Regions from separate parts of the Rhodospirillum rubrum ATCC 11170 genome, predicted to be linked through region 2. Evidence: riboswitches for the same ligand, from Rfam matches in the RefSeq annotation. Region 2 holds a riboswitch; each other region holds the start of a gene.

Region 1 (9,825 bases), 1.1 Mb from region 2:
CGCAGCTTCTTGACCGCTTCGGTCTGTCGGTCGAGGTGCGCACCCCCGATCAGTTGGCGACCCGGGTTCTGGTGGTCCGCCGCCGGGATTCCTATGAAAGCGATCCCGACGCCTTCGTCGCCGAATGGCAAGCCGCCGATGGCGATGAGCGCAACCGCATCAGCGCGGCGCGCGAGGGTTTGAAATCGATCAGCGTCAGCGATGATATCGTCGAGAAATGCGCCGAGCTGTGCCTGAAGCTGGGCACCGATGGTCTGCGCGGCGAACTGACCCTGGTCCGCGCCGCCCGCGCCCTGGCCGCCCTGCAGGGCGACAAGGCCGTGACCCTGGACCATCTGAAGCGGGTCGCCCCCTCGGCCCTGCGTCACCGCCTGCGGCGCGATCCTTTGGACGAGGCCGGCTCTACCATTCGCGTTCAGCGCGGGATCGAGGCCGTTCTCGGATCATGACCGCGCCGGCCGCCTTTAACCCGCTGACCTGGGACGAGGCGGCCCGCGCCGCGGCCATGGTCGCCGTCGATCCGGTCGGCCTGGGCGGCGCGGTGATCCGCGCCCTGCCCGGACCGCCGCGCGACCGCTGGCTGGCCTATCTGCGCGAGCTGCTGCCCGCCGACGCGCCTTTGCGCCGGATGCCCCTGCATATCTCCGACGACCGCCTGCTCGGCGGTCTGGATCTGGCCGCGACCCTGCGCGCCGGTCGGCCGGTGGCCCAGCGCGGCCTGCTGGCCGAGGCCCATAACGGCATCGTCGTGCTGGCGATGGCCGAGCGCGCCCCGGTGGGCACCGTGGCCCAACTGTGTTCGGTGATCGATTGCGGCGAGGTGCGCACCGAACGCGATGGCCTTGGCCTGCGCTCGCCCGCCCATCTCGGCGTGGTGGCGCTGGACGAGGGACTGGAGGAGGACGAGCATCCCCTGGCCTCGCTGGTCGATCGTCTGGCGATCTCGCTTGATCTTGGACCTTTGCGCGATCTGTCCGACGATGGCGAACTGCCCGATGCCGATATGGTTCAGGCCGCCCGCGAGAACCTGGGCGCCGTCACCATTCCCGAGACCTTGATCGAAACGCTGTGCGCCACGGCGGCGGCCTTTGGCATTTTGTCGCTGCGCGTGCCGCTGTTCGCGCTGCGGGTGGCCCGCACCGCCGCCGCCCTGGATGGGCGGACGGCGGTCGAGGACGCCGATATCATGACGGCGGTGCGGCTGGTGCTGGCGCCGCGCGCCCTGGTGCTGCCGATGCCGCCCGAGGACGACGCCGAGGATCAGCCGCCCCCGCCGCCCCCGCCCGAGGAGCCCCCCGAGTCCGAGCCCGAACAGAAAAAGGACCAGGACGATCAGGGCGGTCCGACGCTTGAGGAAATGGCCGTCGCCGCCGCCGCCGCCATCATGCCGGCGGGCATGCTGGCCCGCCTGCGCGCCGCCGGCGGCTTGCGCCGCAAGGTCACGCCACCGGGCAAGGCCGGGGCGCTCAAGGCCGCCAAGACCCGGGGCCGTCCGGCCGGAACCCGCCCAGGCGCGCCTGGACCGGGCGCCCGGCTTTCGGTCATCGATACCCTGCGCGCCGCCGCCCCCTGGCAGCGGGTGCGCCGCGACGAGGAGGCCGCGCGCCTGGGCGACGAGGGTGTTCCGCCAGCCGAGGGCGGCCCCGCCGGTCCGCGTGTGCTGGTCCGCCCCGATGATTTCCGGGTGACGCGCCTGCGCCAGCGGGCCCAGACGACGACGATCTTTGTCGTCGACGCCTCGGGATCCTCGGCCCTGCACCGCTTGGCCGAGGCCAAGGGCGCGGTGGAACTGCTGCTGGCCGATTGCTATGTGCGCCGCGATCAGGTGGCCCTGGTCGCCTTCCGCGGGGCGCGGGCCGATGTCTTGCTGCCGCCGACGCGCTCGCTGGTGCGCGCCAAGCGCAGTTTGCAGCGGCTGCCCGGCGGCGGCGGCACCCCCCTGGCCTCGGGCCTCGACGCCGCGACCGCCCTGGCCGAATTGTGCCAGCGGCGCGGGGAAACCCCGGTTCTGGTGGTGCTGACCGATGGGCGGGCCAATGTCGGGCGCGATGGCACCGGCGGCCGGGCCAAGGCCGAAGCCGATGCCCAATCGGCGGCCCGCGCCCTGCGCGCCATGGGGCTGGGGGTGCTGTTGGTCGATACCGCGCCGCGTCCCGATCCGCGCGCCCGCAAACTGGCCGAAGAGCTTGACGCTTGCTACCTCGCCTTGCCCCACGCCGATGCGATGGCTATATCGCAAGGCGTTCGTGCGGCGATGACCTGAGCAGGTCACGCCGACGACCCTTGGGGGACATCTAGGGTGTGTGTGGCATGATGTGTGTGGGTGGCAAAATGATTTGGGAGCGCGAGGGCAAGACCTGGCCGCATCGGGACTGCAGCCGTTTCGTGACCGTCGGCGGCTTCCACTGGCATGTCCAGAGCATGGGACCCACCGCCGGCGGCAATGGGAAAGGCGGCGACGCGCCGCTTCTTTTGCTGGTCCATGGCACGGCGGCCACCACCCATTCCTGGCGCGATCTGATGGGGCCCTTGGCCCGATCCTTCCGGGTGGTCGCCATCGATCTGCCCGGCCACGGCTTCACCCGGGCGCCCTTCAGCTTTCGCCCGACCCTGCCCAGCATGGCCAAGGCGCTGAGCGCGCTGCTGGCCGCCGAGGGCCTGAGCCCCGATGGGGTGGTCGGCCATTCGGCCGGGGCGGCGATTCTGGCGCGGATGGTGCTGGATGGCAGCGTGACGCCGCGCATGCTGGTGTCGATCAACGGCGCCTTCATGCCCTTTCCCGGCATGGCCGGCACGCTGTTTCCCTATATGGCCCGCGTGTTGTTTTGCAATCCTTTGACCCCTTACATGATGTCGTGGGGGGCGGCCGATCAGCAGCGGGTCGAACGGCTCATCCGCGATACCGGCTCGCTGCTCGACAAGCCCGGCATGACCTATTACGGCCGCTTGATGCGTTCGCCCGCCCATGTCAGCAGCGCCTTGTCGATGATGGCCCATTGGGATCTGGCGCCGCTCAATCGCGACATGCGGCGGCTGACCATCCCCTTGCATCTGATCGTCGGCGAGGAGGACAAGGCGGTCTCGCCCGATGAAGCCAAGCGCTTGGCGACCCGCGTCGCCACCGCGACCTTGCACGTCGTGCCCGGCGGCGGCCATCTCGTCCACGAGGAGCAGCCCGATCTGGTGGTCGGGCTGATCGAACAGGCGGCCCGCGAGGTCGCTTTGCTTCCCCCGCTGTCTTGACAGATCCCACAGCCCGAAGTAGAGCGAAGGGGACTGCCGGTTCCAGGCCGGGCATAACGCCCCGGCTGGATTAAAACGGGAACACGGTGCGGCCCCTTGCGGGCCCAATCCGTGACTGCCCCCGCAACTGTGAGTGGTGAGCCCCTCTCCATTCGGCCACTAGGACCAGCGCTCGCGCGCGTCGTCCCGGGAAGGCGGAGATCAGGGTCAGGACCCACGAGTCAGGAGACCTGCCGGCTGGTCGTCACCTAACCCTGTGCGCGGGGCGCGCCATGGGGCGGTTTTTCTCCGCAATGGTGGCACATATCCGCTGGTCTGCCCGGATTCGGGACGGCCATGGTCATCGGCTGCGCGGCGTTCCCGGATCGGGAAGCCGCGTTGGGGGGACGTGTCATGGGTTATGGATCGCCTGATCGCGCGTGGCGCGCGGGGATGGGAGTGTTTGGGGTGGCCGTCGCCGCCGTGATGGCGGGGGTGGTCGGCGCCAGCGGGGCCGCCGCTTGGGCCGACGAGCCGGAAACCACCGAAGGGCTGATCGTTTCGGCCAGCCGGACCCCGGTGGCGGCGAAGGATCTCGGGCGCTCGGTCAGCGTCCTTACCGGCGAGGACTTGCGCGAACGCGGCGTGCGCTATGTGTCCGACGCCCTGCGCCAATTGCCCGGCGTCGCCGTCAGTCGGGCCGGCGGGCCCGGCGGCGTGACCCAGGTGCGCCTTCGCGGCGCCGAGGCCAACCATGTTCTGGTGCTGATCGATGGCGTGGCCGTATCGTCGCCGGCTTCGGGCGAATACGATTTCGCCGGTCTGGTGGCCAGCGATATCGAGCGCATCGAGGTGCTGCGCGGGCCGCAATCAGCACTTTGGGGCTCCAACGCCACCGCCGGCGTCATCAGCATCGTTACCCGGCGCGGCACGCGCAACCAGAGCGGCGGCGAGGTGAGCCTGGACGGCGGCAGCGATGGCACCTTCGGCGGATCGGTCGCCATGGGGGCGGGCACCGAGGATCTCGACGCCGCCCTGTCGCTGGCGGGCTTGCGGGCCGGCGGGCTGGATGTCTCGGCCGATCCCGGCGGCGATATCGACCGCGACCGCAACATCACCCTGAACGGCAAGATCAATTACGACGCCAGCGACTGGCTGCGCTTTGGCGCCACGGCGCGGATGGCCGACCGCCGCTCCGATTACGACGGCTTCGCCTTTGGCGCCCCCAAGCGCTCCGATCTGGTCTATGACGGGGATTATGCCACCGATCAGCGCGATGTCGCGGTATCGGGCCATGTCGATGTCGATAGCCTGGGCGGCAGGCTGAGCCATCAGGCGCGTTTTGACTATACGCGGGTCGATATCCAGACCCTGCTTGATGGGCTGTCCACCGCCAAATCCCTGGGGCAGCGCTTCAAGGGGACTTATCAGACGACGCTGGCGCTTGATGCGCCGACGCTAACCAGCGCCAATCACCGGCTGACGGCGGCGGTGGATTGGCAGCGCGAGACTTTCCGCAACACCGATGCCGATCTGGTTTCCGATCCCTCGCAGGTGGAAGGCCAGCAGCGCGATCTTTACGGGCTGGTCGCCGAATATCGCGGCACGCTGTTTCAAGATCTTGATCTGCAGGCAGCCCTCCGTCACGACATCAACGACAGCTTCGCCGATTCGACGACCTTTAGCACCAGCGCGTCCTATGAGGTGCGGCCAACCCAGTCGCGTCTGCACGCCTCGGTTGGCACCGGCGTGACCAATCCGACCTTTTATGAGCAATTCGGCTTCATCCCCAGCCAGTTCATCGGCAACGCCAACCTCGATCCCGAGAAGAACTTCGGCTGGGACGCCGGCATCGAGCAGCGCATCCTCGGCGATCAATTGACCCTGGACGCCACTTATTTCCATGAAACCCTGACCGATGAGATCGTCACCGTCTATAAGGCGCCCAGCTACCTGGGGACGGCGGTCAACGAGAATGGCGACAGCCGCCGCCAGGGGATCGAACTGACGCTAACGGCGCGGCCGACCGAGGCTTTGACCCTGACGGGCAATTACACCTGGACCGACGCCTATGATCCCGACGACAAGATCGAGGTCCGCCGTCCGCGCCACCGCGCCACTCTGGCCGCCGACTACCGCTTCCTTGACAACCGCGCCGGCGTGAACGCCGAGGTGGTCTATGCGGCGGGCAATTACGATTTCGATTACCGGGCGGCGAGCATGGGGAGCGCCCGGCTGCGGCTTGATGATTATGCCCTGCTCAATCTGGGGGGACGCTACAAGGTGACCGAGGCCGTCGAGGTCTATGGCCGGATCGAGAACGCCCTTGATACCCAATATGCCGATCTGGACGGCTACGCCACCCAGGGCGTGACCGGCTATTTCGGCCTGCGGGCCCGGTTCTAGGGGGCATCGGGGTGATCGGCCGTCCTCATCGGCTGCTGCGGCGGCTTCTGGGGGGGGCGGCGGTGATCGCCGCCCTTCTTGGTCCGCCGGCGGCGCTGGCGGCCGACCCTCCGCCGCGCCGGGTGGTGTCGATCAATCTGTGCACCGATCAACTGGCCCTGTTGTTGGCCGCCCCCGGTCAGGTGCGCTCGGTCTCGCCGCTGGCGGCGAAGCCCGAGCTGTCGATGCTGGCCGATCGAGCGCGCGCCATCCCGGCCAACCATGGCGCGGCCGAGGAGATCTTTCTGATGGCGCCCGATCTGGTGCTGGCCGGATCCTTTGGCGCCGGCAACGCGGTGACGATGCTGCGCGGCTTGGGGATGGCGGTCGAGGTCTTCCCGCCGGCCACCTCCTTTGACGATATCCGCAAGGACCTGCGCCGGATGGGCAAACTGCTTGGCCGGAGCGCCCGGGCCGAGGCGCTGATCGGCGCCTTCGATCGCCACCTTGCCGAGATCACCAAAGCCCTGTCGCCGGCGCGGCCGCGCGCCGCGGTGATTGAAGCCAATGGCTATACCTTTGGCAGTGGCACCTTGCTTGACGAGGCGGTGCGGGCGGCCGGCCTGGATAATCTGGCGACCCGCCTGGGCCACAGCGGCATGATCGCCCTGTCGCTTGAAGCCCTGGTGATGGCCGATCCGCAAATGGTGGTGACCGGGCGTCGCCTGCCCGGCGCGGAGCCGGAGGGCGGATCGACCCTGGCGCGCGCCGCCGGCAGCAGTCTGGCCGAAAGCGTGCTGATCCATCCCGCCCTTGCCGGTCTGGAACGCCGTGGCGCCGTGCGCGTGCCGCTCGAGTCACGGCTGGCGCTCTGCGGCACACCGATGGTGGTCGAGGCCGTCGCCCGGCTGGCCGCCGCCCGTCCGCCATCCCGCCTTGCCCTGGGTGCGGTGGCCGGAGCCGACGATGGGCGGTGATCGCGCCTTCGCAGCCCTTCTCGCCGGACTCGGCCTGCTGGTCGTGGCCTTGTTCGCCGTCGCCCTGCTGGTCGGGCCGGCGGGATTGGCGCCGCGCGCCGCCCTGGTCGCCCTGATCAGCGGCGACGCCAGCCCCGCCGCCCTGGTGATGCGCGAGATCCGTTTGCCGCGCGCCCTGCTCGCCCTGCTGGTGGGCGGGTCGCTTGGGCTGTCGGGGGCGGCGTTGCAGGGCTATTTGCGCAATCCTTTGGCCGAGCCCGGATTGCTTGGCGTCGGCGCCAGCGCCAGCCTGGGGGCGGTGGTGGCGATCTATAGCGGTCTGGCCGCCGGCTTCGCCCTGGCCCTGCCGCTTTGCGCCCTGGCCGGAGCCCTGATCGCCGTGGTTCTGGTCGGCGTCCTGGCCGGACGGGCCGCCCATCCCCTGACCCTGATCCTGGCCGGCATCGCCGTCTCCAGTTTGGCCACCGCCCTGACCTCGCTGGCGCTCAATCTGTCGACCAATCCCTTCGCGGCGATGGAGATCGTGTTCTGGATGTTGGGCTCGCTTGAAAACCGCTCGATGAGCCATGTGCTGCTGGCCGGGCCGTTCATCGCCTTGGGCTGGGTATTGCTCGCCCGCCTGGGGCCGGCGCTTGACGCCCTGACCCTGGGCGAGGAGGCGGCCGCCACCTTGGGAATCTCCCTGGGGCGGACGCGGGCCCTGGTCGTGCTCGGCACCGCTTCGGCGGTGGGGGCGGCGACGGCGGTGGCCGGCGCCGTCGGCTTCATCGGGCTGGTGGTTCCCCATCTGCTGCGGCCGCTGGTCGGCGGCCGGCCCTCGCGCCTGCTGGCGGCCAGCACCCTGGGCGGGGCGGCGATGCTGCTGGTGACGGATTTGGCGGTGCGGCTGATCGCCCCCGAGCGCGATCTCAAGCTTGGCGTCGTCACCGCCCTGGTCGGCGCGCCGTTTTTCCTGTGGCTGCTGGCGCGGATGCGCAAGGACGCGTTATGAGCCTGCTGCGCTGCGCCAGGGTCAGCGTGGTTCTGGGCGGGCGCCCGGTGGTGAGCGACGCGTCGTTCACCGTCGAACCGGGGGAATGCGTTGGTCTGATCGGTCCCAATGGCGCGGGCAAGACCAGCCTGATGCGCGCCATCGCCGGACGTTTGGGGCATGGCGGACGCATCGCCCTGGCCGAGCGCGACGCGGCCACCCTTTCGCCCCCGTCCCGGGCGCGCCAACTCGCCTATCTGCCCCAGGACCGCGAGATCGTCTGGCCGGTCAGCGTGGAAACCCTGGTCGCCCTGGGCCGTCTGCCCCATCGCGGTGGCGCGACGGGGGGACGGCTGAACGACGCCGCCGCCATCCAGGGCGCCCTGGCGCGGATGGATCTGACCGAGATGCGCAAGCGCCCGGTCGCCAGCCTGTCGGGCGGCGAGCGGGCGCGGGTTCTGCTGGCCCGGGTGCTGGCCCAGCAGGCGCCGCTGCTGCTGGCCGATGAACCGGCTGCCGGTCTGGATCCCGCCCATCAGATCGCCCTGATGGAAACCTTCGCCGCCCTGGCCGGAGAGGGGCGGGCGGTGCTGGTGTCGCTCCATGACCTGGGGCTGGCGGCGCGCTGGTGTACGCGCCTGCTGCTGCTTGATCGGGGGCGGCTGGTCGCCGATGGTCCGCCGGCCACGGTGGTGACCGCCCAAACCCTGGCCCGGGTCTATGGGGTGGAGGCCGATATCCGCAGCGACGCCGGCGGGCTGCTGGTCACGCCAACCGGGCGTGTGGCCAATCGCCTTACACCAGAATCCCGCCTTCGTTGATCCACAGGTCCATCGCCTCGCGGGTGGCGTCATAGACGGCGGCGCCGATCGCTTGGCCGACTCCGGTATGCAGGCCGGCATAGGGGCTGGCCGGGCCCTCCGGCGGGCAGGCGAGGATCAGGCAGTCGGTGCCGGTGCCGGTGACCGGGCGGCTTTGCCCGGCGCGGATCAGGCAGCCTTCGATGATCGCCGCCGTGCGCGCCTGGGTGGCGATCGACAGGGCTTCAAGCAGGGCGCCGTCGTCGAGTCGGGTGGAGACGTGGCACAGGATATTGACCGTACCCGGCGGGTGGGGGGCATCGGGCGGCCGGCCCAAGGCCGGGGGGGCGCCGATGCGTTCGGCATTGCCCAGCCCCAGGGTCATCAGCACCTGGGCGCTGGCCCCGCCCACGTCGCGCCGCGCCTGATGGTAACGGGTGATGGTGCGCGCCGTTAGCAGACCGACGGCGTCGCCCAGCCCGGCGGCTTCAAGGCGCGCGTCCAAAACGGCGCGGGGCTCGATACCACAGGGAAGATCGCCATTGTCGACCTGAACCCAGGCCACGGCCGAGGCATGGCACAGTCCCGGGCGGTTGATTGCCCAGCCGATCATGCGCTGGGGCCGCGCAAAACGGGCGACCAGCAGGGGCGGGCGGCAGTCGACGGTGAAGGTCATGAAAACGCCAAAACCAGAGCGGAAGAGGGGAGGGGCGGGGGGATGACGGAGAAGCGGTGGTCGCTTCCGCATTGCCGCCCTGTCAGTCGGCTGTTACAGTATCGACTGTAAACCTTTTCTGTCCAGGTAGTCCTTTCCCATGAAACTCCACCCAGCGCCTACCGTGCCGACACAAGACCGTCGGCCCCATGCGGTCGTGATCGGAAGCGGGTTCGGCGGGCTTGCCGCCGCGGTGCGTTTGGGAGCCCGGGGGTACAGGGTGACCGTTCTGGAAAAGCTGGGGGGACCGGGCGGTCGCGGCGGGGTGTTCAAGCAAGACGGCTTCACCTTCGATGCCGGTCCGACCATCGTCACCTTGCCCAGCCTGTTCGAAGAGCTGTGGACCCTGTGCGGACGCCAGATGTCCGACGATGTCGACCTGCGGCCGTTGACACCTTTTTATACGATTCGCTTCAACGACGGCGAGACCTTCCGCGCCCAATCCGATCCCGAGGCCATGCGCGCCGAGGTCGCCCGCTTGTCGCCCGGCGATGTCGAGGGCTACGAGCGCTTCATCGCCGAAAGCGAGGATATCTATAAGGTCGGCTTCGAGCAGATGGCCGACAAGCCGTTCTCGTCGATCACCGACATGCTGAAGGTGGTGCCCCAGATGCTCAAGCTGGGCGCCCTGCGCTCGGTCTGGGGCCATGTCGCCAAGCATGTCGCCGATCCGCGCCTGCGCATCGCGCTGAGTTTCCATCCGCTGTTCATCGGCGGTAACCCGCTGAGCGTGACCTCGATCTATTCGATGATCGC
Region 2 (9,825 bases):
GGCGATATCTTGCAGGTGCTGTTCTTCGCCGTGCTGTTTGGCATCGCCCTGGCCACCGTCGGCGAACGCGGCAAGCCGGTGCTTGACCTGCTCAATCCGCTTTTGCAGGTGGTCTTCCGGCTGGTCGCCATCGTCATGAAGGCCGCCCCGCTGGGCGCTTTCGGCGCCATGGCCTTCACCATCGGCAAATACGGCATCGGCTCGATCGCCAATCTGGCGATGCTGGTCGGCACCTTCTATCTGACGTCCGGGCTGTTCGTTTTTGTCGTTCTGGGCCTCGTCGCCCGCTACAACGGCTTCTCGTTGTTGGCCCTGCTGCGCTACATCAAGGAAGAGCTGCTGCTGGTCCTCGGTACCAGCTCCTCCGAGGCGGCCCTGCCGACCCTGATGGAAAAGCTCGAGCGGGCGGGCTGCAAGAAGTCGGTGGTCGGGCTGGTGGTGCCCACGGGATATTCCTTCAATCTTGATGGCACCAATATCTATATGACCCTGGCGGCGCTGTTCATCGCCCAGGCGACCAACATCGATCTCAGCTTGCAAGACCAGATCCTGCTGCTGCTGGTGGCGATGCTCAGCTCCAAGGGCGCGGCCGGCATCACCGGCGCCGGCTTCATCACCCTGGCCGCCACCTTGTCGGTGGTGCCTTCGGTGCCGGTGGCCGGCATGGCGCTGATCCTCGGCGTCGACCGTTTCATGTCGGAATGCCGGGCCCTGACCAATTTCATTGGCAATGCGGTGGCGACCATCGTCGTTGCCAAGTGGGAAGGCGAACTCGACCGCGACCGGTTGGCCCTGGCGCTGAAGGGCGGCGGCAAGGCGCTTTTGCCGCTCGAACACGAGGCGGCGATCCACATCCCCTCCAAAGTGTGACTCTGGGTTAAGGAGTCGCGTCGCGCCGCCGTGGGGATGCCCTCTCCACGGCGGCGTTTTCATAAGGGGCCCCGCCCAAAGGTTTGCGAATAATTCTCAAAACCCCTATGGTCGCCCGGTTGAAGGAGGGGAGCGGGACCTTGGGTGCGGAGCGGCCTTTCGGGTCTTTGGCGCAAGCCGTCGAGACCTATTACGATGATCTCAAGGCCTTTATTGTGCGGCGGACCGGATCGCCCAGCCTTGCCGCCGATGTCGTGCAAGACACCTGGGTCAGGGCGGCTTCGGCCGAGATCGCGATGCCCGACAACGTGCGCGCCTATCTCTACCGGATGGCGGCCAATCTGGCGATCGATCACCTGCGCCGCGATGGCGCCCGGGCCCGCGGGCTTTGCGAAGAGACCCTTCTCGAGGATATTCCCAGCGCCGAGCCGGCGGTCGACCGCGTTGTCGCCGCCCGCCAGGAACTGGCGATCCTGTCGCGCGCCGTCGCCGAACTTCCCGAGAAATGCCGTATCGTGTTTTTGCTCTATCGCGGCCGCGGCCTGACGATGAAGCAGGTCGCCGCCCGCCTGGGGATCTCGGAAAAGGCGGTGGAAAAGCACATCGCCCGCGCCATGGTCCATTGCCGCAAGCGCATGATCGACGCCGGACGAAGCCCCTGAGAAAACAAATCCACCCGGTGGGGTAGGGGATCGGGGGGTGCCGATCGTCTTGGAGGAAGGGGGCGAAGAGAAATGGCAGGCGAAGGTGGCGGGCCCGGAGACGGGGCCCTTCCGGAAAAATTTTTGAAGCAGGCGGCGATCTGGCATGCCCGCCTGCGTGAGGACGACCGCCACCGCAAGGCCTTCGCGCTGTGGCTTGGCGAGGATCCCCGCAAGGCCGAGGCCTTTCGCCAGACCGAGCGGCTGTGGGCGGCCCTTGAAGCGCCGACCGCCGCCCTGGCCACCGACGGCGCGGCCCTGATGGTCCGCCGCCAAAGGCGTCCGCCGATCATCTGGCGCCGCTCGGCCGGGCGACGGGTCGCTTTGGCGGTGGTCCTCGCCCTCGGGCTGGTCCTGGCCCCTCGCGGCCAAGGGCTGATCGATAGCCTGCGCGCCGATGACGTGACCGCCCCCGGGGAACGCCGATCCCTGGTGTTGGCCGACGGCAGCGTCGTCGCCCTGAATACCGACAGCGCCCTGGCCGTGGCGATGGGCGGCGATCACCGCCGGCTGAGGCTGTTTCGCGGCGAGGCGTGGTTCGAGGTCGCCCATGACGCGCGCCGACCCTTCGTCGTCGAAACCGGCGACGGCACGGTCACGGTGACGGGCACCCGCTTCAATCTGCGCATCGACGAGGCCGGCACCCGGGTCAGCCTGAGCGAGGGACGGGTCGAGCTGAGCCCCGCCCACGCCGCCGGCCAGGTCAAAATCCTGCGACCGGGCGAACAGGCGGTGGTGGGCAAAACCGCCGTGGGGGCGATCGACACCTTCGACGCCACGGCGGTGACCGGCTGGCGGCGCGGGCAGATCGTTTTCTATGACACGGCCTTGCGACAGGTGGTGGCCGAGCTTAACCGCTATCGCCGGGGCCCGATCCTTCTGGCACGACGGGATCTGGCCGATCTGCGGGTCAGCGGCGTGTTCGATGTCAGCGATCCCGAGGGGGTCTTGGCCGCCCTGACCGGCACCTTGCCCGTTCGCATGACCAAGGTGGGCGGGCTTTTGGTTGTGCTGCGCTGACCTTCGGCGATGAAACCCACCGGTTCCCCATAAAAATCATCGCGGGCGAGGGGGGATGATCGCCGCTGGCTTCGTCTCACCCGCAGATGCGATTGCGGAGCGGTCGCGATTTTGGCGTTTTTGGAACCGGGGACGATGATGGGGGACGTGGTGAACGGCAAGCTGACGATTGGCCGGTGGGGGCGGCGTTTGCTGATGGGCGTATCGGTACTCGCCCTGGGACAGACGGCGCTGATCGCCCGGGCCGAGGATGGACCGGCGGCGGGCGGGCCAACGGCTCAGGCGGGCGCGGTTTACGTTTTTGATATCGCGACAAAGCCGCTGCCCCGGGCCCTGGCCGATTTCTCGGCGGTGACCGGCCTTCAGGTGCTCTACAGCGGATCGGCCGCTTACAGCCATACCGCGCCGGCGCTCCAGGGGTCTTATGGGGCGCGACAGGCGCTGGGCCTGCTGCTGGCCGGCAGCGGTCTGGCGGCGCGCTTCACCTCGCCGACCTCGATCACCCTCGAGGCGATCAAGGACGCCGAGGACGCTTTGGTGGTCGATCCGATCGCCGTTGAAGGCGCCTTGCTGCGCGGCGGATTGCCCGGCACCGAGGGCACGGGGTCCTATGCGACCGGGGCGACCAACACGGCGACCAAGCTCACTCTCTCGCCGCGCGAAACCCCGCAATCGGTCAGCATCATGACCCGCCAGCGCATGGACGATCAGAACCTCAATGAAATGGCCGATGTTCTCGATGAAACGGTGGGGATGACCTTCAAGGAGGGCGGGCCGATCGGCTCGGATGCCAACGCCGTTTATTCCCGGGGCTTCGAGGTTCACAATTTCCAGGTCAACGGCGTCAGCCGCTCGACCAAATACGGCTTTGGCGACGATCTCTCCGATATGGCGATCTATGACCGGGTCGAGGTGGTGCGCGGCGCCACCGGGTTGATGAGCGGCGTTGGCGATCCGTCGGCCAGCGTCAATCTGGTGCGCAAGCGGCCGACCGATACCTTCCAAAGCGCGGCCGAGCTGCAGGCGGGAAGCTGGAACCGCTATCGGGCCGAAGGCGATGTCGCCAGCCCGCTGATCGAAAGCGGCCGCCTGCGCGGCCGGCTGGTCGCCGCCTATCAGCAAGGCGAGTCCTATATCGACCGCCTGGAGACGTCGAAAAAGGTTCTTTATGGGGTTATCGAAGCCGATTTGACCGAGGATACCTTACTGACCGCCGGGGTCCAGTATCAGCACCATCGCTCCGATCACGCCTCGCGCGCCGGCATCCCGATGTTTTATTCCGATGGCGGGCGGACGGATTTTTCCCGCTCCACCAGTTCGGCGGCCGATTGGGCCTATTTCGACAATACCCAACTCACCACCTTCGCCGCGCTCGAACAGCGTTTCGACAACGATTGGACGGTTACCCTCGATCTCGAACATGCCCGGCGGTCCTATGACGCGCTGATCGGTTACGGCATTCGCGGCACGCCCGACCGCGAGACCGGGGCGGGGATGGGCCTCTATGCCGGGCGTTGGGCCGCCAAACCGATCCAGAACTCGGTCGGCCTCACCGCCACCGGCCCCATTACCCTGTTTGGTCGCCAGCACGATCTGATGGCGGGCTTCAGCACCTATCACGCCAGCTACGAAGACCCGAGCTATCCTTTGTGGTCGATCCCCGGCTATGACACGTCGATCGGCAATTACTACACCTGGAACGGTGCGATCGCCGAACCCGTGCTTGAGGAAAACGGCAGCGAAAGTTTCCTGGAACGTCAGGTCGCGGGCTATATGGCGACCCGTTTGCGGCCAACGGATGATCTATCGATCATCCTCGGCGGCCGGCTGACTTCGTGGAGCCAGGAGACCGAGTCCCGCTACGCCGATGGCTCGTCGAGCTATTCCGAGCAGTCGGAAAACGGCAAAGTCACCCCCTATGCCGGAATCGTCTATGACCTGAGCGACATTTGGTCGGTCTATGCCAGCTACACCAGCATCTTCAAGCCGCAGAGCCTGCAAGACGCCGACGGTGGTTATCTGCAGCCCCTGGTCGGCGACGCCTATGAAGCCGGCATCAAGGCCGCGTTCTACGACGGCCGGTTGAACGCCAGTCTGGCGGTGTTCCGCATCAATCAGGACAACCTGGGGGTCGCCGATGGCGCGGCGCTGACGCCGAGCGGCGGTCAGGCCTATAAGGCGGCCAAAGGCACCACCAGCCAGGGCATCGAACTGGAACTGACCGGCGAGGTCTTGCCGGGTTGGCAGGTTGGCGGCGGCTATGCCCATGCCTCGCCGACCGATGTCAAAGGCAAGCGGCTGCTAACCGATATCCCGCGCGATACGGTCAAGGTGTTCTCGACCTATCGCTTGCCGGGGGCCTTCGATCGCCTGATGATCGGCGGCAATCTGCGTTGGCAGGGGGCGATCTATGCCAATAACGTTGGCCCCAACGGCGAACGCGCCACCCAGAAGGCCTTTTCGGTCGTCGATGTCCTGGCCAGCTACCGCCTCACCGAGGCGGTCACCGCCACCCTTAACGTCAATAACATCTTCGACGAAAAGTATTATTCCAGCATCGGCGCCATCGGCTATTACGGCGAACCGCGCAATGCGATGCTCAGCGTGAAGGCGAGCTTCTAATCGCCTCGGCCAAGCCCCGTTCGGGCCCCGGCGTAGGGGGCCAGGACGGGGCCGGCGCAGTTGCGGGCGCCCGCGACGAAGGTGGGTAAATCCCCCTCATTGTCCTCGGCCGCGCGGGTCGAGCCGCTCGATGATTTTCTCCAGCATCGTCAAGAAGGTGGCGCATTCGGCTTCGGTAAGCGAGGAGAGGGCGCGGGCGTTGATGTCGGCGGTGGCTTGACGCACGACCTCCAGCTTGCCCGACGCCAGCTCGCTCAGAGAGATGAGCGAGCTGCGGCGATCGGCGGGATCGGGGGTACGCTCGATCAGGCCGTCGCGCTCCATTCGGTTGAGAGTCGCCGCCATCGTCGGCTGCTCTACCGCCGCTAGCGCGGCCAGGGCCTTTTGCGACAAGGGCTTGCCAGGGCCAAGGGCGAAGAAAACCGGCAGATAGGCCGGAGCGATGCCATGCGGCTTCAAGCGCTGTTCGATCGCCAGAGCGAAGAGGCGGGCGGCCCAGTTCGTCATATAGCCGGCGGAGTGGAGACGGTTCAGCGACATATATAGCTTGCTATCTAGTTGTGGAAGGGTGATATATAGTACGCTATGTAACTTGAGGGAGTCACGCTGTCATGTCCCATCGTTCACCCCTTCACCGTCTCCATCCGCTCGCCGGTGGGCTCGGTCTCGTCACCATCGTCGTCTTTCAGCTTGCGACGGTGCTGGTGGAAGCCTTCGGCCTTCCGGCCGATATCGCCGCCGTCAAAGTCGCGATCCTGTGGAGCTTGCCGGTGTTGATACTCTTCCTGGCCGGCGCCGGCGCCTCGGGCGCCCGACTTTCCCAAGCCAATCAAGACATGAGCGCGCTCAAGGCCGCCCGGATGAAGGTGGTGGCCGGCAACGGCTTGCTGATCCTTGTGCCGGCGGCGTTTTTCCTGGCTTGGAAGGCTGAGGCCCAGGCGTTCGACTTTTGGTTTTATGCCGTGCAAGCGGTGGAACTTGGCGCCGGGGCCGTCAATCTCGTGCTTTTGGCTCGGAACATGCGAGATGGTCTCGCCCGAACCGGGCGGCGCCAGCGTGAGGCCATGACTCCCCCGGAGGCGCTGTCATGACCGCCCGGATGAGGTTTTAGGGAAAGCGGGGAAGGCCACGCCGATGCCGGCGCCCGGGTACCAATGGCCTTGCGGGTCTTCGCGGAAGAACAGGAAATTCCGGCCGGTGCGGCGGGAGAATTCAAGCAGGGCGTCGGTGGCGTGGGCGTTGTCGCCGAGGATAAGGGCGTTCTCGGCAAGCTTGGACTCGATCAGGTCGTATTCCTCGCTCTCGTAGCTGGCGGAATGGTCGCTGTCATTGATGAAGAGATCGATCTTCTCGTTGAAAGCCCACAAGGATTCAAGGCTGTCGCCATACAAGATAGTGCCGGCTTGCGCGTAGTCCCCACAAAACAGCATGCCGGCCTCCGGGTTGATATCGGTGCCGACATAGCGCCCCGCATGGCCCTCGGCCCGGTTGCGCAAGATCGCTGCGGCCAGGGTGAGGGAGCCGTGGCCCCGGGCCACCCCGGTCTCGACGACGATCTTCGGTTTCAGGGCGCGGACGATGGCATACCAGCCCATGCGCCGTCCGGGATGGAACCCGATGTCCATCGGCCCCTGGCGCCCCTGCATCACCGTGGCGAAATGGGCGCGCAGGGCGCCGTCGTCGTTGATTTCCTCGATGTAGGCCGAGATTTCGCTTTCCGGGTGCCCGGTGACCACAGAGACGAAATGGGCCAGATGGCGGCGATTCCGCTCGGTCAGTTGGTAGGTGTAGTTGTCGCCCTCGACGGATTTCGTCGCCCAGCGGAACAAATTGCCGATCTTCTGATCGTAATAGGATAAGGCGAAAGTGACGCGATGAACAAGCTGTCCGGCGGTAAAGGGTAGATACTTTTTGCCGTAGTCGTCATCGACGGCCTGGGCGCAGTCTTTCCTCAGTTTGTCCGATAGAATCTGCCAAACGATATCATGTTCATTTTCCACGCCCGGAATATCGTCCGCATCAAAATTCACCGGGTCCGTCATCGCTGGATCTTCTCCAAAAACAGGGCGGGTCTGTTCAACGTTTTTACCCCAAGGACCATTCTGTAGCAATATGGTTGTATCTTTGGTCGCCGCTGATCGCCTTTTCGGCTTTTCCTTTTTCCCGGCTGGTGGCTTCTTTCGACCGCTCCACCGCCGCCAAAGGACATGACGGACTCGCGCCATGAACCGGGCCGCACCGGCCGGGCTTGACTCGCTGCGCAACGATAATATAGCCTATGTTGTGTTACGGTTCCCCGGACACCACAATATCCGGGGCTAAGAGGGAAGCCGGTGCGATGCCGGCGCTGCCCCCGCAACTGTCAGCGGCGAGCCTTCATCCATTCATGCCACTGGGGAAATTCCCGGGAAGGCGGACGAAGGCGACGACCCGTGAGCCAGGAGACCTGCCGTGACCCTTGAAACGTCCGCGGGCGGGGTGTCCCGATGGGGCGCATGCCGGCTTGTGCCCGCATGGCGTCTCTCCCCTCCCACCTTTCATCATCCCTGAGGGGGATCGCCGATGTCGTCCGCGCCCGCTTTTGATTTCGACCGCCAGGGCAATCTGGTGGCGTCGCCTCCACGCCAGTCGCATCAGCCCACATCGCAAATCCGGCGGCGGCCGCACCCCCCCGAAACATCCGAAATCCGCCTTGAGCGCTCGCGCGACGACAAACTGAACGCCTTTGGCAAGGCGATGCTGGGTGACCGCTATTTGCTGCCGGGCGAAGGCATCCAGGACATGTTCGCCCGCGTTTCCTGCGCCTTCGCCGATAACGCCGCCCACGCCCAGCGCCTGTACGACGCCATGTCGAAGCTGTGGTTCATGCCGGCGACGCCGATCCTGTCCAACGGTGGCACCCAGCGCGGGCTGCCCATCTCGTGCTTCCTGAACACGGTTCCCGACAGCTTGGAGGGTATCGTCGCCATCTGGAACGAGAATGTGGATCTGGCCTCCAACGGCGGCGGTATCGGGACTTATTGGGGCGGCGTGCGTTCGATCGGCGAGGCGGTGAAGGGCAATGGCGCCACCTCCGGCATCATCCCATTCATTCGGGTGATGGACAGCCTGACGCTGGCCATTTCCCAAGGCTCGCTGCGGCGCGGCTCGGCGGCGGTGTATCTCGACATCCACCACCCCGAGATCGAGGAATTCCTGGAGATCCGCAAGGCCTCGGGCGATTTCAACCGCAAGAGCCTGAACCTGCACCACGCCATCAATATCACCGACGACTTCATGGAGGCGGTGCGCGACGATCGGCAATTCGCCCTGAAAAGCCCCAAGAGCGGCGAGGTGCTGCGCAGCGTCGGCGCCCGCCAGCTCTGGCAGAAAATCCTGGAAACCCGCTTGCAGACCGGCGAGCCGTATCTGCTGTTCACCGACACCGTCAACCGCGCCCTGCCCAAACACCAGCGCGACTTGGGCCTGCGGGTGTCGTCCTCCAATCTGTGCGCCGAGATCACCCTTCCGACGGGGCGCGACCATCGCGGCCAGGAGCGCACGGCCGTATGCTGCCTGTCGTCGCTCAACATCGAGACCTGGGACGAATGGGAGAACGCCCCCGGCTTCATCGAAGACGTGCTGCGCTTCCTTGACAACGTGCTGAGCCATTTCATCGAGACGGCGCCCGACGGCATGGAGCGCGCGGCCTATGCCGCCATGCGCGAGCGCTCGGTCGGCTTGGGCGTCATGGGGTTCCATTCCTTTTTGCAGGCCCGCGGCATCCCCTTCGAAAGCGCGCTTGCCAAGTCGTGGAACCTGCGCCTCTTCCGCAAGATCCGCCGCGACGCGGACGCCGCTTCGGTGGATCTGGCCGACGAGCGCGGCGCCTGCCCGGATGCCGCGGAGCGCGGCATGAAGGCCCGCTTCAGCGCCAAGCTGGCCATCGCGCCCACCGCCTCCATCAGCATCATCTGCGGCGGCACCAGCGCCTGCGTCGAACCGATTCCGGCCAACGTCTACACCCACAAAACCCTGTCTGGTTCGTTCTCGGTGCGCAACCCGCACCTTGCGCGCCGGCTCGCGGACAAGGGCCTCGATACCGCCGAGACGTGGCAATCCATCATCGAGCACGAAGGCTCGGTCCAACACCTGGAAGGCTTGAGCGACGACGAGAAGCTGGTGTTCCGCACCGCCTTCGAGATCGACCAGCGTTGGATCATCGATCTGGCCGCCGACCGCGCCCCCTTCATCTGCCAAAGCCAGTCCATCAACCTGTATCTGCCCGCCGACGCCGACAAATGGGACCTGCACATGTTGCACTGGACGGCATGGCGGCGCGGCCTGAAAAGCCTCTATTACTGCCGGTCCAAATCGGTGCAGCGCGCCGCCTTCGTCGGCAGGGAAAAGCCGAGCGGGGAAACGTCATCGGCCCCGCGCGCCGATTACGATGAATGCCTAGCCTGCCAATAGAGAGACCGGCCATGACCATCGCGCAGCTCAATCCCCTCGATCTGGTCAACAGCGGTCGCATCGGCCTGCTGCAAGGCTCGGGCGCCTACAACGTCGAACGCTATCCCTGGGCCTATGAGTTCTGGAAGAAGCAACAACAGGTCCACTGGATGGGCGAGGA
Region 3 (9,825 bases), 210 kb from region 2:
CGCCGGCCCGTTCGGTCAGGGCCAGACATTCGGCGGTGGTGCGTTCCGGGTCGCCGGCCAAAAGGTCGTGAACGGCGGTGGCGCCGCTGAGCGTCAGGCGGACGGCCAAAGCCCGGCCCTCGGCCTGGGTCAGCGCCTCGGCCAGGGCGGTCTCGATCCGCCCATAGGCCTGCTGGGGCGAGGCGCAACCGCCCAGATCGACCTCCAGGCGGACCCAGCGCAAGACATCAAAGGCCAGGGCCTCAAGGGCGGTGACCTCGCCGCCGTCGATGGTGAGCAGCGTCGCTCCCTTGGCCCCGGGTTCGTTGACGTGGCGGGCCTGGAGATTGCCCGGAAACACCACCCAGGGCCGTTCGTGCAGGATGGCCCGGCCATGAACGTGACCGAGGGCCCAATAATCATAGCCCTTGCCAACCAGGGTCGGCACGTCGCAGGGCGCGTAGGGGGTATGGCCAAGGCGGCCGTCGGCGGCGGTGTGGAGCAGGCCGATGTTGAACAGCCCGGCCACCGGCGGCGGGTAGCCGGCCGACAGATCCTCGGTCACGTCGCGGCGCGGGAAGCTGCGGCCATGGATCGCCACTTCCAGCCCCTCGGGGATCCAGGTCTCGGCCCGATCAGAGCGAAAGACCTTGACCGTGGGCGGCCAGCGCAGCGAGCGGGTCATGCGGTTTTCGGCGTCGTGATTGCCCTGGACCACGGCGACGCGGATCCCCTGGCGTTCAAGGCGGGCCATCTGCGAGAGGAAAAACAGCCCCGTCGAAAAATCCCGCCAGTCGCCATCGTAAAGATCGCCGGCGATCAGCACGAGGTCGACCCCGGCCTCAAGGGCGTAATCGATCATCGCGGTGAAGGCGCGGCGCGTCGCCGTCGTCAAATCGCCCACCTGGCCGCCGGCTCGGGCGATCAGTCCGGAAAGCGGGCTGTCGAGGTGGATATCGGCGGCGTGAAGAATGCGCATGGAAGATCCGAAAAACGGCGGTTGTCGGCGATAGGCGGCCCCTCCCGGGATAGGGGGACTCGACGGTCGCACGGGCGGGGGGCGGCTTCAAGCCCTTCGGGCGTTTTCCCCGGAGGTCCGCGGTTTTTCGCGAAATCGTCAGGGGCCGGTGGCGCGGGGTGTTAAGGCGGTCTCTTAACCACCACTTCCTTGGATATCGGGTGATAGGGGTTTGAGAAAAAGATGGTCGCCCCCCTCTCCTTATTGTCCAGTTTTCGGCTCTCCGGCGAGGGTGGTTTGGAAGGTCTCGGTGGTCAGTGGCCGTCGGAGGTGGAATGAAACGCGTTCCATGGGTGGTCGGTGGCCTGATCCTGATCATGGCATATAATGCGGCGCTCGGGACCTTGGCTTATTGGCAGCGGCGCGACATTATCGATGAATCCTTGCGGGAAGCGGTTGTCGTCGCCGATATTCTTGTCCGCGAGGTCGAAGCCAACCTGGATCGGATTGATCGTACTTTATCGGGGCTGACCGAGGTCTTGCGGGCTTATCCGAGCGCGATCGATGTCCATGATCCGTTTACCCACCGCCTGCTGTTGCGTCGTCACGCCATCACGCCGTCTTTGGCGGCGCTGTTTCTGATCGGTGGCGACGGCAGGCTGCGCAACGCCTCGCTGACGGATAAGGTCTCGGAAATCGATGTGTCGGGCGAAGATTATTTCGCCTTCCATCTGTCCAATGTGGACGATGAGTTTTTCATCGGCGCGGTCACCACCAATCGTCTCGATAAAAGCTGGGTCATCCCGGTGAGCCGGGCGGTGAGGGATTCCTTTGGTCGGCTGACCGGGGTGGTCGCCGCGACGATCACCACCGATTCCATCGATCAGATGATCCACTCCCATCAGCTTTCCGAAGGTTTCGCGGTGACGATCACCCAGCGCGACGCCGGGATGATCGGCTGCCTTGGCTTTACGCGGTGTTGGGGCGAGGGCGCGCCGCACAGGGGCGACGAGGGGCTTGCTGAAAGCGGAGGCAGCGGCGAGGAGGTCCATTACCTGCCCAATGGGCCGGGAGTCGGCGCCTTCCTTCGGGGTCCGACTTACGGCGTCGAGGTGACCGTTCAGGCCAGCGATCGGACGCTTCTTCAGCCTTGGCGGGAAAAACTGGCCTTTATCCTGGTGCTGCAGGTCTTTGGCACCCTCGGCCTCGGGTTCGGCATCACCTCGCTTTATTATCAGATGCATCATCGCCGCGTATCGCTGTTGGATCTGGAACGCGCCAATGCGTCGCTGGAAAGCAAGGTGGCCGAGCGCACGCGGCAATTGGCCGAAGGCGAGGAGCGGATGCGCGGCTTCATCATGGCGGCCCGCGACGCCGTGGTCATCATCGATCAAAAGGGCATCATCAGCGAATTCAACCCCTCGGCGACCGAACTATTCGGCTATGACGTCGAGGAGGTGCGCGGTCAAAGCGTCAATATGCTGATGCCCGCGACCTACGCGCGCGATCACGACGGCCACCTGCGCAAGGGCAAGCCCTCCGGCCAGCGCGCCATTGGGCGGGGGCGCGAAATGATCGGCCGACGCAAGAACGGCAGCGAATTTCCGATCGAATTGACGGTCGGCACCCAGTCCTTCGATGGAACCCGGGTTCATATCGGGGTGATCCGCGATATCACCGAACGCAAGGCCACCGAGGAAACCCTGCGGCGGCTGGCCAATATCGACGGTTTGACGGGGGTGCTCAATCGCCGCTCCTTCACCGAGGAAAGCGAATTATTGTTGTCGCTGGCCAACCGCCATGGCCGCCGTCTGTCGATGATGATCGTCGATGCCGATCACTTCAAAGGGGTCAACGATACCTATGGTCACGACGCCGGCGACAGGGTGCTGAAGGCCCTGACCGGGGAAATCGCCGGCGTCTTGCGCAAAACCGATCTGCTGGGACGCATCGGCGGCGAGGAATTCGCCATCCTGCTGCCCGAAACCGACCAGGAGGGCGCCGAGGGACTGGCTTGGCGGGTGGTTCTAGCCATTCGCGCCCTGGAGGTTCCCTTGCCCGAGGGCGGGGTGTTGAAGGTCACCGTCAGCGTGGGGGTCAGTTGCCGGAACACCGAGGCGGCGACCTTCGATTGGATGCTCAAGGAGGCCGACACGGCCCTGTACGCCGCCAAGCATGGCGGCCGGGATCGCGTGGCCTGCTTTGGGCAAACCCAATCGGTGGCCAGATCCTGAAGGAGGAAGGGCGGGCTGGAGCGGCTTTCAGGCGGCGAAGGGGCGCAGGCGGTGGAGGGCTTCAAGCACGGCGTCGGGCCGTTCGTCCATCACCATGTGGCCGGCGTTGGTGACCAGCAGGGCGTGGCCGTGGGGCAGGATCTCGACAAGCATCAGGGCGCCGCGCAGCGAGACCATGCGGTCTTGCTCGCCGTGAACGACCAGGGCCGGGCAGGGAATGCGCGCCGCCGCCGCCGCCCCCTCGCCATAGCCGTCGCAGACCATGAGGTCGGTATGGAGCAGGCCCGGCGCCGTCGTCGCCCATTGGCTTTTGCGGGCTTCGACCAGGGTGGGGTCGGCCTGCGCGGTGTATCCCCAGCGGCTGATCATCGTCGCCGCGCGCGGCAGATCGTGATCGGCGGCCTTGAGGAGATCCAGGTGAACGGGCAGGGCGGCGGCGGTGCCGATCAAGGCCAGTCCAGCGCTGCGCACGCAATGATGGCGGGCGAATTCCAGGGCGATCAGCCCGCCCAGCGAATGCCCGCTGACCACCGCCCGATAAAGGCCCAGGGCATCGAAAACGCCAAGCAGCCAGTCGGAAAGGTCGGAAACGCTGGTCAGCGGCGGACCTTCGGATTGCCCATGGCCGGGCAGATCGGGGGCGATGACCGCCCAGCCGTCGGCCGCCAGGGCGGCCGATTGTTTATCCCAGGCGCTATGGGTCATGCCCGCGCCATGGATCAGAACCACGACCGGTCGCGATAAATCGACGCCGTCGGTTCCGGTTTCGATGAAAACCAGACGATTCTCAAGGGTCAGACGCATGGGGCCCTCTTTTCGGAACGCCGGTCAAGGTTGACCGTCCTTCCAAGCCTCTCTCGCGCCTCCCCCCAGGCCTTACAAGGGAGCCAGGGCTTGGCTGACAAGTCAAGGGGGTGAAGAGGGTGTTTTTGCCCCGATGGCGATCGCCCTATCCCACCCGGACGCAAAACCGCGGAAAGGCCGCCTGAGCCTGGGCCGATAGGGTTGGCATCGCCAGGCCGCGGGCACTGCGCGCCAGATCGGCATCGGCGCAGCCTTCGGCGCGGAAGGGCTGGAGCACGTAAGAGGCGACGCCCAGGGCCGCCAGTTCGGCCGCCAGGGCGTCCAGCGCCGCCTCATCGATCAAGGCGGGGTGAAGGGTGGTGCGAACTTCGTAGGCAATCCCCGAGGCCAGCAGCAGGTCCAGGCTGTCGCGGGCCCGGGCGCCGCTGTCGGCCGCGCCGGTGATCGCCCCATAGGCGTCAAAGGGCGCCTTGACGTCGAAGCCCACCCAGTCGAGGTGGGGTAACAGGGCCGCCAAGCGGTCGGGAAAGGCGCCGCCCGTATGCAGGCCGACCCGAAATCCCAATCCCCGCGCCGCATCGATCGCCGCGCCCAATCCGCCCTGGGTGGTCGGCTCGCCGCCGGAAAAAACCACGCCATCAAGCAGGCCGCGCCGGCTTTGCAGAAAGCCGAACACGTCCTCCCAGGCCGGATCGGAGGGGTCGCGGGCGCCGAGCAATCCCGGGTTATGGCAATAGGGGCAACGCCAGGGGCAGCCGCGTAGGAAGACGGTGGCGACCAGCTCGCCCGGCCAGTCGCAAAGCGACAGCCGGGCCAGCCCGCCGATGCGCAGATCCGGGATCACCGGGTAGACCCCCTCAGCGGGCTTCTCACTCGGGCAGGGCGCATTCGACGAAGGCCTTGCGCTGGGCGAATTCGCCCTTCTTGCCCGTGTTGAACGAGGTGACCGGGCGGTGATAGCCCATCACCCGCGTCCAGATCTCGCAGGGCTGGCGCTCGTCATCGGTAAGCTCGATGGGCAGGGAAACGGCGGAAAGATGAGTCATGGAAGAGGTCCTTTCAGAGCTAATCAAAGGGGTTAGCAGCAGGCGCTTTTGGCGCGCTTGCGGGCGATGATGTCCTCGTCGCATTTGGGGCAGAAGGCGTGCTCGCCTTCGATGTAGCCATGCGTCGGACAGATCGAGAAGGTCGGGGTGACGGTGATATAGGGCAGGCGGAAGCGTTCGAGCGCCCGGCGGACCAGACGTTTGCAAGCCTCGGCCGAGGAGACCCGGCTGCCCATGTACAGATGGACGACGGTGCCGCCGGTATATTTCGCCTGAAGCTCTTCCTGGCGTTCCAGGGCCTCGAAGGGATCATCGGTGAAGCCGACGGGCAGCTGCGAGGAATTGGTGTAATAGGGCTGGTCCGGGGTGCCGGCCTGCAAGATGTCGGGAAAGCGCTTCTGGTCCTCGCGGGCGAAGCGATAGGTCGTGCCCTCGGCCGGGGTGGCCTCCAGGTTATAAAGATGGCCGGTTTCCTCTTGGAAGCCGACGATGCGGGCGCGCACGTGATCGAGGAAGCGCACGGCGAGGGCGTGACCATAGGGCGTGGTGATATCCTCGGCCCCTGCGGTGAAGTTGCGGATCATCTCGTTGATGCCGTTGACGCCCAGGGTCGAGAAGTGATTGCGCAAGGTTCCCAGATAGCGCTTGGTATAGGGGAACAGCCCGTGGTCCATGTGGCGCTGGATGACCTTGCGCTTGATCTCCAGACTGTTGCGGCCAAGATCAAGCAAGGTGTCGAGACGGGCGAACAGCCCGGCCTCGTCGCCTTGGTGGATATACCCCAGGCGGGCGCAATTGAGGGTGACGACGCCGAGCGAGCCGGTTTGCTCGGCGCTGCCGAACAGGCCGTTGCCGCGCTTGAGCAATTCGGTCAGATCAAGCTGCAGGCGGCAGCACATCGAGCGGATCATCGACGGGTTGAGTTCGGAATTCACGAAGTTCTGGAAATAGGGCAGGCCGTATTTGGCCGTCATCTCGAACAGGCGATCGGCGTTCTCGCTGTCCCAGGGGAAATCCTTGGTGATGTTGTAGGTGGGGATGGGGAAGGTGAAAACCCGGCCCTTGGCGTCGCCCTCGGTCATCACCTCCATATAGGCGCGGTTGATCAGGTCCATTTCGACCTGAAGATCGCCATAGGTGAAATCGACCTCGACCCCGCCGATGACCGGCACCTGATCGCGCAGGTCCTCCGGGCAGGTCCAGTCGAAGGTCAGATTGGTAAAGGGCGTCTGGGTGCCCCAGCGCGAGGGGACGTTGAGATTATAGACCAGTTCCTGAATGAACTGCCGGACCTCGGCATAGCTCAGGCGGTCGGCGCGCACGAAAGGTGCCAGATAGGTATCGAAGGAACTGAAGGCCTGGGCCCCGGCCCATTCGTTTTGCAAGGTGCCGAGGAAATTGACGATCTGGCCGACGGCGCTCGACAGATGCTTGGGCGGGCCGGCTTCGACCTTGCCGGGAACGCCGTTCAGGCCCTCGGTCAGCAAGGTGCGCAGCGACCAGCCGGCGCAATAGCCCGCCAGCATGTCAAGATCATGGATGTGAAGATCGCCCTGGCGGTGGGCATTGCCGATCTCGGGGGGGTAAACATGGGAAAGCCAGTAATTGGCCACCACCTTGCCCGATACGTTCAAGATCAGGCCGCCCAGCGAATAGCCTTGATTGGCATTGGCGTTCACCCGCCAGTCGGCACGGTCCAGATATTCATTGATCGAGGATTCGACATCGACAACGGTCTTGCGGTCGATGCGCAGGCGGGCGTGCTGTTCGCGGTAGACGATATAGGCGCGCGCCGTGGCGAAGTGATTGGCCGAAATCAGCACCTGTTCGACCACGTCTTGGATTTGTTCGATATGCGGGGCGTCTTCGGTGAAGCGGTGACTGAGCACCTTGACCGCCTGGATCGCCAGAAGCTGGGCCTCGATGGGATCGAAATCGCCCGTCGCCTTGCCGGCCCGTTCGATGGCCGAGCGGATCTTGACCGCGTCAAAGGGAACCGTTCGTCCACTGCGCTTGACGACGCCAGGGGGCGGGGAGACGATTTCGGGGATCACGGTTCTTTGGACTCCGGTCAGAAGCGGCGTAGGGAAAGGCGGGGATGCAGGAAGGGGACGCGTGGCAAGCCAAACCTACGCGCAAGCGCGTACCGGTCGGCCCCATGCCATGCACCCTTCGGGAACCCCCGCCCGAGGACGTTGCGGCCATTACGGCAGGTCTCCTGGCTTGCGGGTCACAGCCCCCGTCCGGCCTTCCCGGGGCCGGTTCCGAAGGACCGGCGCACCAGTGGCAGTCTTGGACGCGGGCTCGCCGCTCACAGTTGCGGGGGCAGCGCCGGCATTGCCCTTCAAGGGCGCACCGTCTTCCCTCTTCACCCTAGATATTGCATACCCAAGGAACCGTAACGCTAAATACGGTAGCTCTGACCGCTATGGGAAGTCAAGCGGCCATCGGTCGACGCTGGTGCGCCGGGGGCGTATGGCTGCTAAGCTGGGCTTTGGCCCGCAAAGGATTTCGCCATGATTGCGCTTGAAAAATTGCTGCGCGAGAACGAGGACTGGCTGGTTCGCCGTGTCATCGACTACGCCCGGGAGCAGGGGTATATGGCTTATACCTCGACTCTGGAAGAGGCGTGGCGGGCGGGGATGGTCGGGTTGATCGACGCCTTCCTGGCCGCCGAGGCCGATGGCACGCCGGCCGCGCCGCCGCGGGCGTCGCTTTCCTATACGGAAGATCCCGTCGCCGGCTATGGCATCGAGACCGCCAATCGTCACCGCGCCCGGGGGATCCCGCTGGCGCTGTTTCTCGGCCTGCTGAAATACAACCGTCGCGCCCTGCTTGATCTGGCGGCGCGCGATCCCCGCCCGGCGGCTGATCAGGCCGAGATCAAGAACCGGATCGACAATTACTTCGACCGGGTGGAGCTGGGGTTGTGCGCGGCGTGGTCGCGTTTCGAGCGCGAGCAGGAGGTGGGAAAGCTGCGCGAGCGTAATCGCGATCTGGTCAATGAAAAGAACAAATATCTGACGGCTTTCGAAAGCCTGACCGATCCGGTTTTCCTGATCAACGACGCGGGCGGCCTGGAAAACCTCAATCGCAGCGCCGGAATTCTGATCGGCTTTGGTCCCAGCCCCGGTGCGGGCTATTACGGCAGCGGCATTCCCCCCAGCGCCCAACGTCTGGTTGACGATCTGCTGGCGCGGTTTGCCCAGAAAGCCGCCGAGGCCGAAGGCGCCGAGAGCGATCGCATCGATTACCGGATGGACACGGTCGAGGGCCCGCGCGACTTCGAGGTGCGCCGTCAGGCCATGCTCGATGTCAGCGAGCGCTACAGCGGGCAGGTGCTGATCTTTTCCGATATCACCGCCTATAAGCGGGCCTCCGACCGCGCCGAGGAGGCCAATCAGGCCAAATCGACCTTTCTGGCGACGATGAGCCACGAGATCCGCACGCCGATCAACGGCATCCTCGGCCTTTCGACCCTGATGCGCGACGAGTTGCGCGACGAGCGCCTGCGCCACCACGCCGACGCCATCGCCCTGTCGGCCGAGATGCTGCTGTCGATGGTCAACGACGTGCTCGATTTCACCAAGATCGAGGCCGGCATCTTGGATCTCGATCCGGTCGATTTCTCGGTCGAGGAATTGCTCAACGGCGTCTTCGCCCTGGTCGCCCCCTCGGCCCACCGCAAGGGGCTAGAGGTCTATCGCAGCGTTTCGCCCGCCGTTCCCGAGCGGTTGCACGGCGATCTGGCCAAGCTGCGTCAGGTGCTGCTGAATTTGTTCTCCAACGCCGTGAAGTTCACCCATGCCGGGGCGCTGTCGATCCATATCGACCGCCTTGCCGAGGCGCCCGAGGGCAAGGTGATCCTTCATATCACCGTCGATGATACGGGCATCGGCATCGCGCCCTCGGCGCTCAAGGCGATTTTCGAGCCCTTCGCCCAGGCCGACGGATCGATCTCGCGGCGCTTTGGCGGCACCGGCATGGGCTTGGCGATCAATCGCCGGCTGGCCGAGGTCATGGGCGGCGAAGTCTGGGCCGAAAGCCGCGAGGGCGAGGGCAGCCGCTTTCACGTCACCGCCCTGCTTGAAGCGGCACGCCTGCCGCCGCCGCCGCCCGATACGGCCAATGGCCAGCCCCCGGCGTTTTTGGCCGATCGGCCGCTTTCGGTGCTGGTCGTCGATGACAACGACGTCAACCTGATGGTGGCCGAGGGGTTCCTGAAACGCTTCGGCCATGACGTCGTCTTGGCGCGCAATGGTCGCGAGGCCCGCGCCCTGCTTGAACACCGGCGCTTCGACGCCGCCTTGCTTGATATCAATCTTCCCGATGCCAACGGCCTGGATCTGCTGGCCGAGGTGCGGCGCCACGAGGCGGCGGTCGGTTTGCGTTCCATGCCGATCATCGTGCTGTCGGCCCATGTGATGCAGGCCGATATCGCCCGCTCGGCCCGTTTGGACGTGCGGTTCTTGGGCAAACCCTTCAACCCGGAGCGCCTGCGCCGCATGCTGCGCGACCTGACCCGTCAGGACGACGACCCGAGGGCGGGGGAGGGCGACGGCGAGGGGCCGGTCGCCGAGGATTTCACCGCCGGACCGGTGCTGGTCGATCCCGCCGTGCTGCGCGGCCATGTGGAGATGCTGGGGGCGACGGCGGCGGGCAAGATCCTGGCCGCCTTCCACGGCTCGGCGCCGCGCACCCTGGCCACGCTGTGCTCCCATGTCGAGGCCGGCCGGATCGCCGAGGCGGAGGACGACGCCCATCGCCTGAAAAGCGCATCGGCCAATCTTGGCCTGGAGTGCCT

What was found. Region 2 has a riboswitch for cobalamin ahead of RRU_RS07505 (ribonucleoside-diphosphate reductase subunit alpha). Riboswitches for the same ligand answer to the same signal wherever they lie in the genome.
Region 1: it holds a riboswitch for cobalamin, as region 2 does, so the genes downstream of both, RRU_RS02565 (TonB-dependent receptor plug domain-containing protein) here and RRU_RS07505 (ribonucleoside-diphosphate reductase subunit alpha) in region 2, are expected to answer to the same signal.
Region 3: it holds a riboswitch for cobalamin, as region 2 does, so the genes downstream of both, RRU_RS06665 (ribonucleoside triphosphate reductase) here and RRU_RS07505 (ribonucleoside-diphosphate reductase subunit alpha) in region 2, are expected to answer to the same signal.

The regions. Positions count from the first base shown of each region.
Region 1 is NC_007643.1:569,639-579,463, forward strand. Features, by position in the region: gene bchI (magnesium chelatase ATPase subunit I) at 1-449, shown strand, start outside; gene RRU_RS02555 (magnesium chelatase subunit D) at 446-2,263, shown strand; gene bchO (alpha/beta fold hydrolase BchO) at 2,332-3,243, shown strand; cobalamin riboswitch at 3,264-3,496, shown strand; gene RRU_RS02565 (TonB-dependent receptor plug domain-containing protein) at 3,691-5,628, shown strand; gene RRU_RS02570 (ABC transporter substrate-binding protein) at 5,640-6,584, shown strand; gene RRU_RS02575 (FecCD family ABC transporter permease) at 6,574-7,575, shown strand; gene RRU_RS02580 (ABC transporter ATP-binding protein) at 7,572-8,375, shown strand; gene RRU_RS02585 (adenosylcobinamide amidohydrolase) at 8,350-9,030, opposite strand; gene RRU_RS02590 (phytoene desaturase) at 9,170-9,825, shown strand, end outside.
Region 2 is NC_007643.1:1,700,101-1,709,925, forward strand. Features, by position in the region: gene RRU_RS07470 (dicarboxylate/amino acid:cation symporter) at 1-870, shown strand, start outside; gene RRU_RS07475 (RNA polymerase sigma factor) at 1,011-1,532, shown strand; gene RRU_RS07480 (FecR family protein) at 1,656-2,591, shown strand; gene RRU_RS07485 (TonB-dependent siderophore receptor) at 2,727-5,213, shown strand; gene RRU_RS07490 (MarR family winged helix-turn-helix transcriptional regulator) at 5,310-5,753, opposite strand; gene RRU_RS07495 (lipoprotein) at 5,825-6,304, shown strand; gene RRU_RS07500 (class I SAM-dependent methyltransferase) at 6,299-7,255, opposite strand; cobalamin riboswitch at 7,486-7,682, shown strand; gene RRU_RS07505 (ribonucleoside-diphosphate reductase subunit alpha) at 7,776-9,665, shown strand; gene RRU_RS07510 (ribonucleotide-diphosphate reductase subunit beta) at 9,677-9,825, shown strand, end outside.
Region 3 is NC_007643.1:1,494,464-1,504,288, forward strand. Features, by position in the region: gene RRU_RS06640 (metallophosphoesterase family protein) at 1-958, opposite strand, end outside; gene RRU_RS06645 (diguanylate cyclase) at 1,273-3,171, shown strand; gene RRU_RS06650 (alpha/beta fold hydrolase) at 3,199-3,975, opposite strand; gene RRU_RS06655 (anaerobic ribonucleoside-triphosphate reductase activating protein) at 4,121-4,819, opposite strand; gene nrdD (anaerobic ribonucleoside-triphosphate reductase) at 4,845-5,021, opposite strand; gene RRU_RS06665 (ribonucleoside triphosphate reductase) at 5,054-7,075, opposite strand; cobalamin riboswitch at 7,212-7,437, opposite strand; gene RRU_RS06670 (hybrid sensor histidine kinase/response regulator) at 7,538-9,825, shown strand, end outside.